DNA from 2 places in the Dactylosporangium sp. NPDC005572 genome. Region 2 is predicted to be linked to the other one. Evidence: predicted binding sites of a transcription regulator. Region 2 holds the regulator's gene; the other holds the start of a gene.
What was found. Region 2 encodes HrcA, which represses chaperone genes, less so after heat shock. Its sites were predicted from a motif close to GGTTNGCACNCTCNNNNNGAGNGTGCNAACC; they were not measured.
Positions count from the first base shown of each region.

Region 1: a site for HrcA is predicted at 4,414-4,444, ahead of groES (co-chaperone GroES). Genes of this name have one in related genera too.

Region 1 is NZ_JBEXCY010000012.1:691-8,082, forward strand. Features, by position in the region: partial or broken gene ABZS66_RS08965 (WhiB family transcriptional regulator) at 1-308, shown strand, start outside; gene ABZS66_RS08970 (molybdopterin-dependent oxidoreductase) at 477-1,988, opposite strand; gene groL (chaperonin GroEL) at 2,284-3,927, opposite strand; gene groES (co-chaperone GroES) at 4,021-4,335, opposite strand; gene ABZS66_RS08985 (class I SAM-dependent methyltransferase) at 4,523-5,710, shown strand; gene ABZS66_RS08990 (hypothetical protein) at 5,673-6,419, opposite strand; gene ybaK (Cys-tRNA(Pro) deacylase) at 6,437-6,916, shown strand; gene ABZS66_RS09000 (DUF1707 domain-containing protein) at 6,936-7,211, shown strand; gene ABZS66_RS09005 (ABC transporter ATP-binding protein) at 7,200-7,392, opposite strand, start outside.
Region 2 is NZ_JBEXCY010000105.1:316-7,707, reverse strand. Features, by position in the region: gene ABZS66_RS36670 (enoyl-CoA hydratase-related protein) at 1-190, opposite strand, end outside; gene hemW (radical SAM family heme chaperone HemW) at 208-1,404, shown strand; gene ABZS66_RS36660 (DUF4870 domain-containing protein) at 1,437-1,970, opposite strand; gene hrcA (heat-inducible transcriptional repressor HrcA) at 2,155-3,177, shown strand; gene dnaJ (molecular chaperone DnaJ) at 3,264-4,388, shown strand; gene ABZS66_RS36645 (16S rRNA (uracil(1498)-N(3))-methyltransferase) at 4,385-5,089, shown strand; gene ABZS66_RS36640 (SDR family oxidoreductase) at 5,171-5,899, opposite strand; gene ABZS66_RS36635 (histidine triad nucleotide-binding protein) at 5,918-6,268, shown strand; gene ABZS66_RS36630 (serine hydrolase domain-containing protein) at 6,265-7,392, shown strand, end outside.

The DNA of each region.
Region 1 (7,392 bases), on a different contig from region 2:
TCGCTGACGTCTGGGACTGGCAGCGGCTCGGGCTGTGCCGGGGACGGGACAGCGCGCAGTTCTTCCACCCCGACGGTGAGCGCGGCGCGTCGCGCGGCCGGCGCGAGGCAGCGGCCAAGAACGTCTGCCGGGCCTGCCCCGTGCGGGCCGAATGCGCAGCTCAGGCCCTCACGTCCCGGGAGCCGTACGGCGTCTGGGGCGGGTTCACCGAGGGCGAGCGGCTGCGGCTGCTGGCGATCGGCTGGGAGGACGCGGCCGACCGCCGCCGGCAGCGGGTCGACGTGCCGCGGCTGGAGGCGAAGCTGGGCCTGCGCCCGGCGCCGGCCCTCACGGCGGGCGCGCAGCAGCCGCTGCGGGCCGGCCGGCCGGGCCCGACGCACCCGGCGCCCGGGGTACCGTCGCAACGTCGCCCGTCCACGCGTGCCGCTGCCCGTTGATTGCTTTTCTTCCAGCCGTTCGGCCGAATCATTCCGGCTTTATCTGACGTCGATCTCAATTGAGTGCCAGCCGGTGGCGCCATCCGGGTCGGGTGGCGCCACCGCGTCGGTCTGGGTCTGTCCGCCGTTGTCGGTGGCGCGCACCGTCAGGCGGTGCTTCCCCGGGGTCGCCGTCCAGTTCAGCCGCCACTGCCGCCAGGTGTCGACCGACGGCACCGCGAGCAGCTCGGCCCGCTGCCACTCGCCCTCGTCCACCTGTACCTCGACCTTCGACACGCCGCGGTGCTGCGCCCAGGCGACGCCGGCGATGACGAGCGGCCCCGCCTTCGGCTCGCCGCCGTCGCGCGGGGTGTCGATCCGCGACTGGGTCTTGATGACGGCCTGGGCCGCCCAGCCGCGCTTGATCCAGTACGCGTCGAAGTCCGCGAACGACGTGAGCTCCAGCTCGGCCAGCCACTTCGTCGCCGAGACGTACCCGTAGAGCCCCGGGACCACCATCCGGACCGGGAAGCCGTGCTCGATCGGCAGCGGTTCGCCGTTCATCGCGATGGCCAGCATGGCGTCGCGGTCGTCGAGCAGCACGCTCGTCGGGGTGCCGGCGGTGAAGCCGTCGACGGAGCGGCTGACGACCTGGTCGGCGCCGGCTTTCGGCCGCGCCTCCGCCAGCAGGTCCCTGACCCGCACCCCCTGCCACTTCGCGTTGCCGATCAGGCCGCCGCCGACCTCGTTCGAGACGCAGGCGAGGGTGATGTACCGCTCGATCATCGGGCGCTTGAGCAGCTCGTCGTAGGTGATGGTGACCTCGCGGTCGACCCGCCCGTGGATGCGCAACGTCCAGTCGGCCGGCGAGACCTGCGGGACGACCAGGGCGGTGTCGATGAGGTAGAAGTCCTTGTTCGGCGTGACGAACGGGGCGAGATCGGGCAGCTGGGCGTCGGCCTGCGGCGGGAGGCCGGCGGCGCTGTCGCTGACCGCGGGCACCTGCACGGCGGCCCGCTCGGCCTGCACCCCGCGGCGGGTGGCCCACCACCGGCTGGCGAACCCGACGACGGCCGCGCCGGCGAGGGTGCCGCCGGCGACGCGCAGGAACCAGCGCCGCTGCTCGTACGTGTAGCCGCTCTCGCTCGGCTTCGGCCGCAGGGTCGTCTCGAGGACCGCGACCGCGGCGATGCCGCCGACCAACGTGGGCACGAAGGCGTACCACGGGGCGTTGTGCCTGGTCAGCGCGGCCACGATGCCGACCGCGGCGAAGATCCCGATGCCCGCGTAGCCGTAGATCCGGTTCCTGGTGGCGGCGAGCGCGCCGGTGACGGCGGCGAACGCGGCGAGCAGGACGAGGGTGCCGACGAGGAGGGCGACCTTGTCGTACGTGTAGAAGACGTCGACGGCGAAGTTCTTGACCCCGGCGGGCACCGCGTCAACCACCACGCCACCGACGGCGACGAGGGGCGCGGTCGCCGCACCGGTGAGGATGGCGACGGCCTCGGCCACGGCGATGGCCGCGGCGGCAGCGGTGATCCCGGCGAGCGCACCGTACGTACGACTTCTCACGCCGCCAAGCATGCGGCGCCCTGCAGCGTGCCACCAAGCCCGGTAATGGAACCCTAATCATTCCGGCGCCCGCATGATCAAGGGAAACCGATGGCTGCCCTGGCAGCCGTTTGCTTCCCTTGATCATGGCCCGAGCGGTGGGGCCTGCATGATCACGGCAGTTTCCGTCCGCATACGACCCACGAACTGCCACGATCATGCCGGAGCGGCGCGCCGGCGACACGCACGACGGGGTGGCGCGGGACAGCGAAAGGGGAGCCCCCGAGCGAGGGCTCCCCGTTCGGTACGGCGTGGGTCAGAAGCCCGGGCCGTGCGAGTGGCCGTGCCCGTGGCCGTGGCCGTGACCGCCGGCGGCGGGCTCCGGGGCCTCGGGCTTCTCGACGATCAGGCTCTCCGTGGTCAGGAGCAGGCCCGCAATCGACGCGGCGTTGGCGACCGCGCTGTGGGTCACCTTCACCGGGTCGACGATGCCCGACTTGACCAGGTCGACGTAGTCGCCCGTGGCGGCGTCCAGGCCGTGACCGAAGTCCTGGGCCTGCACCTTGCCGACCACGACGTAGCCGTCGAAGCCCGCGTTCTGGGCGATCCAGCGCAGCGGCTCGACCAGGGACTTGCGGACGATGGCGACGCCGACCTTCTCGTCGCCGGTCAGGCCCAGGTCGCCGTCGAGGACCGGGGCGATCTGGGTCAGGGCGGCGCCGCCGCCCGGGACGATGCCCTCCTGGACCGCGGCCTTGGTGGCCGAGATCGCGTCCTCGATGCGGTGCTTGCGCTCCTTCATCTCGATCTCGGTCGCGGCGCCGGCCTTGATGACGGCGACACCGCCGGAGAGCTTCGCGACGCGCTCGTTCAGCTTCTCCTTGTCCCAGTCGGAGTCGGACGCCTCGATCTCCTTGCGGAGCTGCTCGACGCGGGCGGTGACCTCGGACTTGTCGCCGCCGCCGTCGACGATCGTGGTCAGGTCCTTGGCGACCACGACGCGGCGGGTCCTGCCCAGCTGCTCCAGGCCGACGGTCTCCAGCTTGTAGCCGAGCTCCGGCGCGACCAGCTCGGCGCCGGTCAGGATCGCGATGTCCTGCAGCATCGCCTTGCGGCGGTCGCCGAAGCCGGGGGCCTTCACCGCGACGACCTTGAAGGTCTTGCGGATCGCGTTGACCACCAGGGTCGACAGGGCCTGGCCCTCGACGTCCTCGGCGATGATCAGCAGCGGCTTGTTGTCCTGGACGATCTTCTCCAGGAGGGGCAGCAGCTCCTCGATCGCGGCGATCTTCTGCGTGGTGATGAGGACGTAGGCGTCCTCGAGGACCGCCTCCTGCGCCTCCGCGTCGGTCACGAAGTGCGGGGAGATGAAGCCCTTGTCGAACTGCATGCCCTCGGTGACCTCGAGCTCGGTCGTGAGGGTCGAGCCCTCCTCGACCGTGATGACGCCGTCGCGGCCGACCCGCTCCATCGCCGACGCGATCAGGTCGCCGATCGCGGCGTCCTGGGCCGAGATGGTGGCGACCTGGGCGATCTCGGTGTGGCTCGCGACCGGGGTCGCCTTCTCCTTCAGCGCCTTGACGACGGCGGCCGCGGCCGCGTCCATGCCGCGCTTGAGGCCGGTCGGGTTGGCACCCGCGGTGACGTTGCGCAGGCCCTCGCGGACCAGCGCCTGGGCGAGCACGGTGGCCGTCGTGGTGCCGTCACCGGCCACGTCGTTGGTCTTGGTCGCGACCTCTTTGACCAGCTGCGCGCCGAGGTTCTCGTAGGGGTTGGCGAGCTCGATCTCCTTGGCGATCGTCACGCCGTCGTTGGTGATGGTCGGGGCACCGAACTTCTTGTCCAGGACGACGTTGCGCCCCTTGGGGCCGAGCGTGACCTTGACCGTGTCGGCCAGGCGGTTGACGCCGTGCTCCAGCAGGTGGCGCGCCTCGTCGGAGAAGCTCAGGATCTTCGACATGCTTGTGAATTCCCTTCAAAGCGACACCGCCCCGGCCGCCTGCGCTCCTGCGCACGGTCCGGGGCGGTGGCCACTGCTACTTGGTCTGGATCGTCACTTCTCGATGACGGCGAGCACGTCACGCGCGGAGAGCACGAGGTACTCCTCGCCCGCGTACTTGACCTCGGTGCCGCCGTACTTCGAGTAGATGACCGTGTCGCCGACCTTCACGTCGATCGGAACCCGGTTGCCCTTGTCGTCGATCCGACCGGGGCCGACCGCGAGGACCGTGCCCTCCTGGGGCTTCTCCTTGGCGGTGTCCGGAATGACGATGCCCGAGGCGGTGGTCGTCTCAGCCTCGTTGGCCTGGACCAGAATGCGGTCCTCGAGCGGCTTGATCGCAACCTTCGTCGCGGTAGTCACGGGCATACCCTCCTGGGGTATTGATTCTTGCGCTATCGAGTGCCCGGTGAAGCCGTCGTCGCGGGTGCCGGCTCCGGCCGGGGTGGCTGGCACCCTCGACACGAGAGTGCTAATCGGAGGTTATGTCGCGGTCTAGCACTCCGTCAAGGAGAGTGCCAAACACGCCACGAAATCACCCGCGCATAATCGTCGGGTGGACGTCGACGACCTGCTCAGCGAGGCCGGCCAGCGCGCATTGACGGCCGCCGCGGCGATCGGCACCGCAGACCCGCTCAAGGCAGCTGAACGCCTCCGCGCCCAGGGTATTCCACCCGCCCTCGCCGCCGCCGCGCTCACCCAGGTCGAGCTGCGCCGGAGGGCCGCCGCGAAGTTCGGCGCCGACGCGGCCGTGATGCTGTTCACCCGGGCGGGCCTGGAGCAGGCCACCCGGGCGGTCGTCGCGGACCGGCGCGCGCAGCGCCTCAGGCGCGCCGGGGTGACCAGCGTCGCCGACCTCGGCTGCGGCATCGGCGCCGACACGATCGCGTTCGCGCGGGCCGGGCTGCGGGTCCGGGCGGTGGAGGCCGACGCCGCCACGGCCCGGATCGCGGAGGCCAACGCCGCGGCGCTGCGCCTCACGGGCGTGACGGTCGAGCACGGCGACGCCACCGAGGTGGAACCAGCGACCGACGCCGTCTTCTGCGACCCGGCCCGCCGGACGAAGGGCGGCCGGCGGGTGTTCGACCCCAGGGCGTACGAGCCGCCGTGGGACTTCGTCACCGCCCTGCCCGGCCGCACGCCGCACACCGTGCTCAAGCTCGCACCCGGCATCGACCACGACCTGTTGCCCGACAACGCCGAGGGCGAATGGGTGAGCGTCGACGGCGACCTGGTCGAGGCGGCGGCCTGGTGCGGCCCCCTCGCCGAGGTGCCCCGCCGGGCCACTGTGATCACCGCCACCTCGACCCACGAGCTCACCGGCACCGGCCGGGAGCAGGCCCCGGTCGCCGGGCCGAAGCGGTACCTCCACGACCCCGACGGCGCCGTCATCCGCGCGCACCTCGTCGCCGAGTTCGCCGCGGCGGTCGGCGGCACCCTCGCCGACCCGACGATCGCCTACACCTACACCGACGAGCCGGCGACAGGCCCCTTCGCCCGCACGTACGAGGTCCTCGAGCACCTGCCCGTCGCGCTCAAGCGGCTCCGGGCGGCACTGCGCGACCTCGACACCGGGCCGTTGACCATCCTCAAACGCGGCTCCGCCCTCGACGTCGAGGAGCTCCGCCGCAGCCTCCGGCTCACCGGCTCGAACCCCGCCACCGTCGCGCTCACCCGCATCGCGGGCGAGCCGGCGGTACTGCTGCTCAGAACAGCGGCTGGCCCAGCCGCTGCTGGAGGTTGACCAGCACGTCCTCGGCGAGCAGCTCGGGCTGGCGCCGCCCCAGCTGCTCCATCAGGAACAGCCCGGTGTCCCGGCACATCTCGTACGTCAGCCGGTCGTGCAGCCAGCGCAGCCACTCGACGATCTCGTTGACGTAGAAGGACACGCTCTGCTCCGAGTTGCGCTGCCGCCGCTCCTCGGCCACCACCTGCAGCGCCGCGACCAGGCGCCGGATCGGGAAGTCGTGCCCGGCCAGGGCGTCGGCGAACACGTCGGCCCGGTGCCGCGGCACGGTCGGCGCGACGGTCAGCTTCGGGAACGGCGGCTCGCCGGCCGTCCACACCTGGGCGCTGCGCGGCACGAACTCCGGCTCCAGCACCACGTCGACGCGGGAGGCGTGCCCGGGGTCGTCGACCGCGACGAGCACGCGGGGCGCGTAGCTGTTGGCCTTCGTCACGTACCGCGACAGCCCCGTCGCCTCCTCGACGCAGAACCGCCCGTCCGGCAGCGCCAGCTTCCCGTCGAAGACCAGCTTCCCGACCCGCGGGCCGGCCCCCTGCCACAGCCGCACCCGCACCAGCCCGACCTGCGGCCGCGCCGCGACCCGGACGTGGTGCTCCGTCGCCGTGACCGGGCCGTCGCCGTCGAACACGGACAAATCCACCGCGGTCGTGGCGCCCAGGAAGATGTGGCCGTGGCCGAGGTACATCTGGACGGCACCGATCTGCATCTCGCTATTGTGGGCCAGTGGCGAGCAAGGGCACCCCGGCGACCGCACTGCTGACGCGAGCGAAGATCGTGTTCACCCCGCACACCTACGAGGTCGACCCCCGGGCCGCCTCCTACGGCGAGGCCGCCGCCGCGGCGCTGGGGGTCGACCCGGCGCGGTTGTTCAAGACGCTGGTGACGACCGTCGACGGCAAGCTGACCGTCGGCGTGGTCCCGGTGTCGAGCTCCCTCGATCTCAAGGCATTGGCCGCCGCCGTCGGCGGGAAGCGGGCCGCGATGGCCGAGCCGGCCGCCGCCGAGCGCGCGACGGGGTACGTGACGGGCGGCATCTCGCCGGTCGGGCAGCGCTCCCGGCTGCCGATCGTCATCGACGCGTCGGCGTCGGGCTTCGAGACGATGTTCGTCTCCGGGGGGCGCCGCGGCCTGCAGATCGAGCTGGCCCCGGACGACCTGGTGAAGGTGACGGACGCGATCACGGCGGACATCGCAACTCGGTGAGGAGCCGTATCCTGATGCCGTGCGCGCCTCCGACGAAGACCGCGAGCGGGTGATCACCGACCTGCAGCGGCACACGAAGGCGGGCCGGCTCACCCTCGACGAGTTCGCCGAGCGCGCCGGCACCGTCTACGCGGCCAAGACCCTCGCCGAGCTGCACCGGGCCACCGTCGACCTGCCCAAGCTCAGCCGGGAGCTGGCCGAGCCGGTGAGCAACGACCGGCAGCTCCTGCTCACGTTCCTGTTCGCGATCGTCGCCGTCGTCGTGATCGGCACCTTCTACGCCCTATTCCACTGAGCCGTGCCACGACCGCCACAGCGCGGCGTAGGCCCCGCCGGCGGCGACGAGGTCGTCGTGGCTGCCCAGCTCGGTGATCCGGCCGTCCTCGACGACCGCCACCCGGTCGGCGTCGTGCGCGGAGAACAGCCGGTGCGCGATCGCGATCACCGTGCGCCCTTCGAGCGCGCCGGCCAGGGAC
Region 2 (7,392 bases):
CGGCGCCGGAGCAGAACACCGGGCCGGTGTGCGTCAGCACGACGACCCGGACCGTGTCGTCGGCCTCGGCGGCGGCCAGGGCGGCGAGCAGCTCCTCGATCAGCGCCGTCGACAGCGCGTTGCGGTTGGACGGGCTGTCGAGGGTGAGCGTCGCCACGCCCCGCTCGGTTTGTGACCGCACGAGAGACATGCGGGCACACTAGTGAAATGCCCGGAGCACTGCCAGAAGGCGAGCCGATCCCACTCGACGGTTCCCTCCCCGACGGGGTCGCCGACACCGCCGGCGCGGAGGGCTTCGGCGTCTACGTCCACGTGCCCTTCTGCGCCACCCGCTGCGGCTACTGCGACTTCAACACCTACACGGCGAGTGAGGGCGTGGTCAGCACCGGCTACGTCGAGCAGGTCCTCGACGAGCTGGCCCTCGCCGCGAAGGTGGTCCGCCCGCCCCGGGTCGACACCGTGTTCTTCGGCGGCGGCACGCCGACCCTGCTGCCCCCGGCCGAGCTGGGCCGCATCCTCGCCGGCATCGACCGCACGTGGGGCCTCGCCGCGGACGCCGAGGTCACGACCGAGGCCAACCCCGAGTCGGTCGATCCGGCGGCGCTGCGCGAGCTGCGCGCGGCCGGGTTCAACCGGATCTCGCTCGGCATGCAGTCCGCGGCGCCGCACGTGCTGGCGGTGCTGGACCGGCGGCACACCCCGGGCCGGCCGGCGCGGGCGGCCGAGGAGGCGCGCGACGCTGGATTCACCCACGTCAATCTTGATCTCATCTACGGTACCCCGGGAGAACGCGCCGAGGACTTCGCCGCTTCGCTGCGCACGGTCGTCGACGCCGGGGTCGACCACGTCAGCGCCTACGCGCTCATCGTCGAGGACGGCACCCGCATGGCCGCCCGCATGCGCCGCGGCGAGCTGCCCTACCCGGACGACGACGTCGCCGCCGACCGCTACCTGCAGGCGGAGGAGGCCCTGACCGCCGCCGGGCTGGGCTGGTACGAGGTGTCGAACTGGTCCCGCGAGGCACCCTGCCGGCACAACGAGCTCTACTGGCGCGGCGGCGACTGGTGGGGGCTCGGTCCGGGCGCACACAGCCACGTGCGCGGGGTGCGCTGGTGGAACGTCAAACACCCGCACGCCTACGCGGCGCGGCTCGCGGACGGGGCGTCGCCCGGGCAGGCCCGTGAGGTACTGACGAGGGAAGAACAGCACATGGAGGACGTGCTGCTGCGAATCCGGCTCGCCGAGGGGCTGCCGCTGGCGATGCTCCCGCCGGGTGCGCTCGCCGCGGCCCGCGACTGCCTGGCCGACGGGCAACTGGAGGCCGGCGCGTTCGAGGCCGGCCGGGCGGTGCTGACGCTGCGCGGGCGGCTGCTGGCCGATCTGGTGGCGCGCGCCCTCACGTGAGCGGGGCGCGCGCCGAAGCGGACGTGCGTGACTTACTTGATGAAGCGGAAGGTCGCCGGGTAGCGGTACAGCTCGCCGCCGTTGGCCTTCATGCCGCCGATGATGGCGAAGATGATGATGAAGATCCAGACCAGGAACGGCACGAAGAACAGGATGCCGAACGAGCAGACCGACAGGACGACAGCGATGATCATCGCGATGCCCCACGTGATGTGGAAGTTCAGCGCCTCGTTGGCGTGCGCCTTCACCGTGGGGGACTCGTTGCCCTTGGCCAGCAGCGCGATCAGCGGCGCGATGAAGCCGAGGATGATGCCGCCGAAGTGGGCGATGAGCGCCCAGGTCTTCTCGTCACTGTTCGCGTAGCCGACCGGCGCGCCCGGGGTGCCGTAGGCACCCGGCTGCTGGTAGCCGTAGGCACCGGGCTGCTGGTACTGCTGCTGGTCGTAACCCGGCTGGTAGCCCGCGCCGGACGTGGGGGGCACGTAACCACCGCCCGAGGTGGGCGGGGGGTAATTGGGGTCCGACGGCGAGCCGTACTCCCCCGGGGGGCGAGGTGGTTCACTCATGGGGGTCACGGTAGGGGCACCGATCAAGCGGCGCCAGCGACACGGCATGACTTCTTTTCGACAAACTTTGCGCAGACCAGGGCCGGACTGCCAGATTGCGCTCAAAACGGATCATCGCCTTGGTCGCCCCGGCGACGTAGACTGGCACTCACTACGCGGGAGTGCCAGTCTTCGAGGAGGTGCCATGGCCCTTGACGAGCGGAAGCTGGAAGTGCTGCGCGCCATCGTCGAGGACTACGTCGCCACCCAGGAGCCGGTCGGCAGCAAGGCGCTGGTCGAGCGGCACAACCTGCGCGTGTCGCCGGCGACGGTGCGCAACGACATGGCGGTGCTGGAGGACGAGGGATACATCCGGCAGCCGCACACGAGCGCCGGCCGGGTCCCGACCGACGCCGGCTATCGGCTGTTCGTCGACAAGCTGTCCCGGATCAAGCCGCTCAGCCAGGCCGAGCGCCGGGCCATCGAGCGGTTCCTGATCGGCGCGGTCGACCTCGACGACGTCGTCCACCGCACCGTCCGCCTGCTCGCGCAGCTCACCCGGCAGGTCGCCGTCGTGCAGTATCCGAGCCTGTCCCGGGCCAGCGTCCGGCACTTCGAGCTCGTGCCGATCTCCACCACCCGGCTCATGGTCGTGATGATCGCCGAGACCGGCCGGGTCGAGCAGCGCCTCGTCGACCTGCCCGGCCCGATCCTCGCCGACGACGTCACCGAGCTGCGCCGGAGGATCAACGAGAAGCTCGTCGGCAAGCGGCTGGTCGACACCCCGCCGCTGGTCCAGGCCCTCGTCGAGGAGTCCGGGCCGGCCCTGCGCCCGCCGATGGCCGCCCTGTCGACGGTCCTGCTGGAGACGCTGGTGGAGCGCACCGAGGAGCGCATCGCGCTCGCCGGCACCGCCAACCTCGCCCGCGGCGGGCTGCTCGACTTCCAGGGCTCGCTCCGCCCGATCCTCGAGGCGCTCGAGGAAGAGGTCATCCTGCTCAAGCTCTTCGGCGAGGTGGAGCCCAGCATGACTCGGGTGCGCATCGGCGACGAGAACGAGATCGAGGATCTGCGCGGCACGTCGATCGTCGCCACCGGCTACGGCCCGGGGTCGATCGTCGTCGGCGGGATGGGCGTGCTCGGCCCGACCCGGATGGATTACCCCGGCAACATCGCCACCGTGCGCGCCGTGGCACGCTACGTGGGCGACATGCTGGCGCAAAGTTAACCGGGTGACCGAGCGCGGCGGCCGTGTCGGGCGTCGCCTGAAGGAAGTTGAACAATCTCATGGACGAGTCAGGGGCATAGGACTCAGTGGCGAAGGACTATTACGGGATTCTCGGCGTCAAGCGGGACTCCACGGCCGATGAGATCAAGCGGGCCTACCGGCGGTTGGCCCGCGAGTTCCACCCGGACGTCAATCCCGACCCGGCCGCGCAGGAGAAGTTCAAAGAGATCAACGCCGCCTACGAGGTCCTGTCCGACCCCCGCAAGCGGGAGATGGTCGACCTGGGCGGCGACCCGCTGGCGCCCAGCGGCGGCGGTGGCGGCCCGGCCGGCGGCGCGTTCGTCGGCTTCCAGGACATCATGGACGCCTTCTTCGGCACCACGTCGAGCCGCGGGCCGCGCCCGCGCGTCCGGCCCGGCGCCGACGCGATCCTGCGCCTCGACCTCGACCTGCACGAGACGGCGTTCGGCGTCGAGGCGCCGATCACGGTCGACACCGCCGTCGTCTGCAACACCTGCTCCGGCGCCGGCACCGCGCCCGGCACCCACCCGCAGACCTGCGAGATCTGCGGCGGCCGCGGCGAGGTCCAGTCGGTCCAGCGCACCTTCCTCGGCCAGGTCGTGTCGGCCCGCCCGTGCTCGGCCTGCCAGGGCTTCGGCACGGTCATCCCGCACCCCTGCGCCACCTGCGGCGGCGACGGCCGGGTCCGCACCCGCCGCACGCTGACCGTCAAGATCCCGTCCGGCGTCGAGGACGGCATGCGCATCCGCCTCGCCCAGCAGGGCGAGGTCGGCCCCGGCGGCGGCCCGCCCGGCGACCTCTACGTCGAGATCCACGAGCGCCCGCACGACGTGTACTCGCGCAAGGACGACGACCTGCACTGCCGCGTGACGGTCCCGATGACGGCGGCCGCCCTCGGCACCCGCCTGACCATCAAGACCCTCGACGGCGAGGAGACGGTCGACGTCAAGGCGGGCACCCAGCCGACGTCCACGCTGCGCATCCGCGGCAAGGGCGTCCCCCACCTGCGCGGCACCGGCCGCGGCGACCTCTACGTCCACCTCGACGTGCGCACCCCGACCCGGCTGGAGCCGGAGCAGGAGCGCCTGCTGCGCGAGTTCGCCCGCTCCCGCGGCGAGGAGGTGGCCGAGCTGTCGAAGCAGGGCGGCTTCTTCTCCCGTATGCGGGACGCCTTCAACGGCCACGCGTGAGCCTGCCGCTGTTCCTGGTCGGCTCGCTGCCGGCGGCCCCGGGGGCGTTCCGCCTCGACGGGCCCGAGGGGCACCACGCCGCTGACGTGCAGCGGATCACCGCGGGTGAGCGCCTCCTGCTCGGCGACGGCCGGGGCGGGATCGCGACGGCGGTCGTCACCGCCGCCCGCAAGGGCGTGCTCGAGCTCGACGTCGAGGGCGTCGAACAGGTGCCCGCCCCTGCTCCCGCGATCACCGTCGTGCAGGGGATCGCCAAGGGGGAGCGGGGCGAGCTGGCGGTCCAGCTCATGACCGAGCTCGGCGTCGACCGGATCGTGCCGTGGCAGGCGGCCCGCTCCATCGCGCGGTGGAAGGACGCCAAGCCCCTGGAGCGGTGGCGGTCCACGGTGCGGGAGGCGGCCAAGCAGTCCCGCCGGCCCTGGCTGCCCGAGGTCACCGAGCCCGTTCGGCAGCTGCGGCTGGAGGGCGCGGTCCTCGTGCTGCACGAGGAGGCGGCGGTACCGCTGTCGGCCGTCGAACTGCCCTCCTCGACGGACATCACGCTGGTCGTCGGCCCCGAGGGCGGCATCGCCCCGGAGGAGCTGGACACGCTGAGCGCGGCCGGCGCCCGCCCCGTGCGGCTGGGGCGGGAGGTGCTGCGCACCTCGAGCGCCGGCGCGGCCGCGATCGCGGCCCTCTCGGTGCGGCTCGGCCGCTGGTAGGCTGCGCCGGTCACGCGGGGTAGTCGCGTGGTGCGGCGATTTGGCGGCGGCGGGTACGTTGATAAGGCAGCCGCGTCGACGTCAGCGGAAGTAGCTGGCGCCGTTCAGGTCCAGCACCGAGCCCGAGGCCCACTCCGACGACGCCAGGAACAGCACCGCCGCAGCGACCTCGTCGGGGCGCGCGACCCGGTTGAACGGGCTCTGCGCACGGATAGCGTCGCCGTCGCCCTGGTCCATGATCGCCTGGCCCATGTCGGTGGCGACGAAGCCCGGGGCGACAGCGTTGACGGCGATGCCGCTCGGCCCGAGGGCCAGCGCGAGGGACTGGGTCATCGAGTTGAGCCCGGCCTTCGCCGCACCGTAGGCGGGGTAGCGGGGCTCGCCGCGGAACGCGCCGCGCGACGACACGTTGACGATCCGCCCGCCGGGGCCCAGGTGGCGGGCCGCGCAGAAGCAGACGTTGGCCGGGCCGACCAGGTTGACGGCGAGCGTCTCCTGCCAGGCCGCCTGCCACTCGTCGTAGCCCTGCTCCAGGATCGGGTGCTCCACCGCCGTGGCCGCGTTGTTCACGACCACGTCCAGGCCGCCGAGCGCCGCGGCGGCCGCGTCGACGAACGTGCGCACCGACGCCGGGTCGCCCAGGTCGCCCGACACGATCGCGTGGCCCTCGCCCGGCAGGGCGGTGACGTCGAGGCCGGGGGAGTTGCGGTGGTGGAGGGCGACGCGGTCGCCGTTCGCGGCGAAGGCGTGGGCGATCGCGGCGCCGATGCCACGGGAGGCGCCCGTGACCAGGACTCTGCGTGCAGACATGCGGCCTAGTATGCCTAGGTGACGAATGACTGCCTGTTCTGCCGCATCGTCGCGGGGGAGATCCCGGCGACCGTGGTGCACGAGACCGACGAGACGCTCGCGTTCCGTGACATCGGGCCCAAGGCGCCCGTCCACGTGCTGGTGATCCCCAAGGCGCACCACGCCGACGTCGCCGAGCTCGCCGCCGCCGACCCGGCCCTCGCCGGGACGCTGCTCGCCGCCTGCGCCGCGGTCGCCGCGGGGGAGGGGCTCAAGGAGGACGGGTACCGGGTGATCTTCAACGTCGGCGCGCACAGCGGCCAGGAAGTCTTCCACGTCCACGCGCACGTCCTCGGCGGCAGGCCGCTGGGCCCGATGGTCTCGGCATGAGGCCGGCGCAGCGGTACGAGCGCATCGTCCGGCGAGTGCAGGCGGAGGCCCGCGTGCCGGCGCTCAGCGTCGCGGTCCACCGTGCCGATCGTCCACTGTGGACATTCCAGGTCGGGGCAGACGCCGGTACGCAGCTGCGCATCGGGTCGGTCACCAAGACGTTCACGGCGGTGCTCGTCATGCAGTGCCGCGACGACGGGCTGCTCGACCTCGACGACCAGATCGCCCGCCACCTGCCGGTCAAGGCGCACGGCGAGCTGGCGATCGGCCGGATGCTCTCGCACCTGTCGGGCCTGCAGCGGGAGCCGTTCGGCGACGTGTGGGACACCATGGCCGCCCCCGACGTCGAGGGGCTGCTGGCCCAGCTCGACCGGGCCGAGCAGGTGCTCCGGCCGGGCCTGCGGTTCCACTACTCCAACCTCGCCATCGCGCTGCTCGGCCACCTCGTCGGGCGGCTGCGCGGCGGCACCTGGGAGGAGGTGCTGCGGGACCGGATCCTGGAGCCGCTCGGCCTGCACGACACCGCGCCGGTCCCCGCGCGGCCGGCGACCGGGTACATGGTCGACGCCTGGTCCGACTACGCGCACCCCGAGCGCCCCGACGACTTCGGCGCGGTCGGGCCGGCGGCGCAGCTGTGGAGCACCGCGGCCGACCTGGCCCGCTGGGCGGCGTTCCTGGCCGACCCGCGGGAGATGGACCCCAACGGCGCCATCCTGGCCGCGCCGACCGTGGAGGAGATGCGCGCGCCGCAGGCGGTCACCGAGGACGTGCTCTGGGCGCGGGGCTTCGGGCTCGGGCTGATCGTCCACCCGCAGGCCGGACCCGAGCGCATCGTGCACGTCGGTCACGACGGTGCCATGCCGGGCTTCCTGGCCGGGGCCTACGGTCGCGTCGGCGGCAGCGGTACCCCGGGCGCCCTCGCCGTCGCCGCCCTGGGCTCGTCGGGGACCGCGGGCGAGATCCTCGAGCTGCCGCACGAGCTGCTCGCCGCCGTCGTCGCGGAGGACCCGGCCGACATCGCGCCGTGGGTGCCCGGCGAGCCGGCGCCGCCGCAGTACCGCTCGGTGCTCGGCCGCTGGTGGAGCGAGGGCTTCGAGTACGCCTTCAGCTGGCGCGACGGCGGC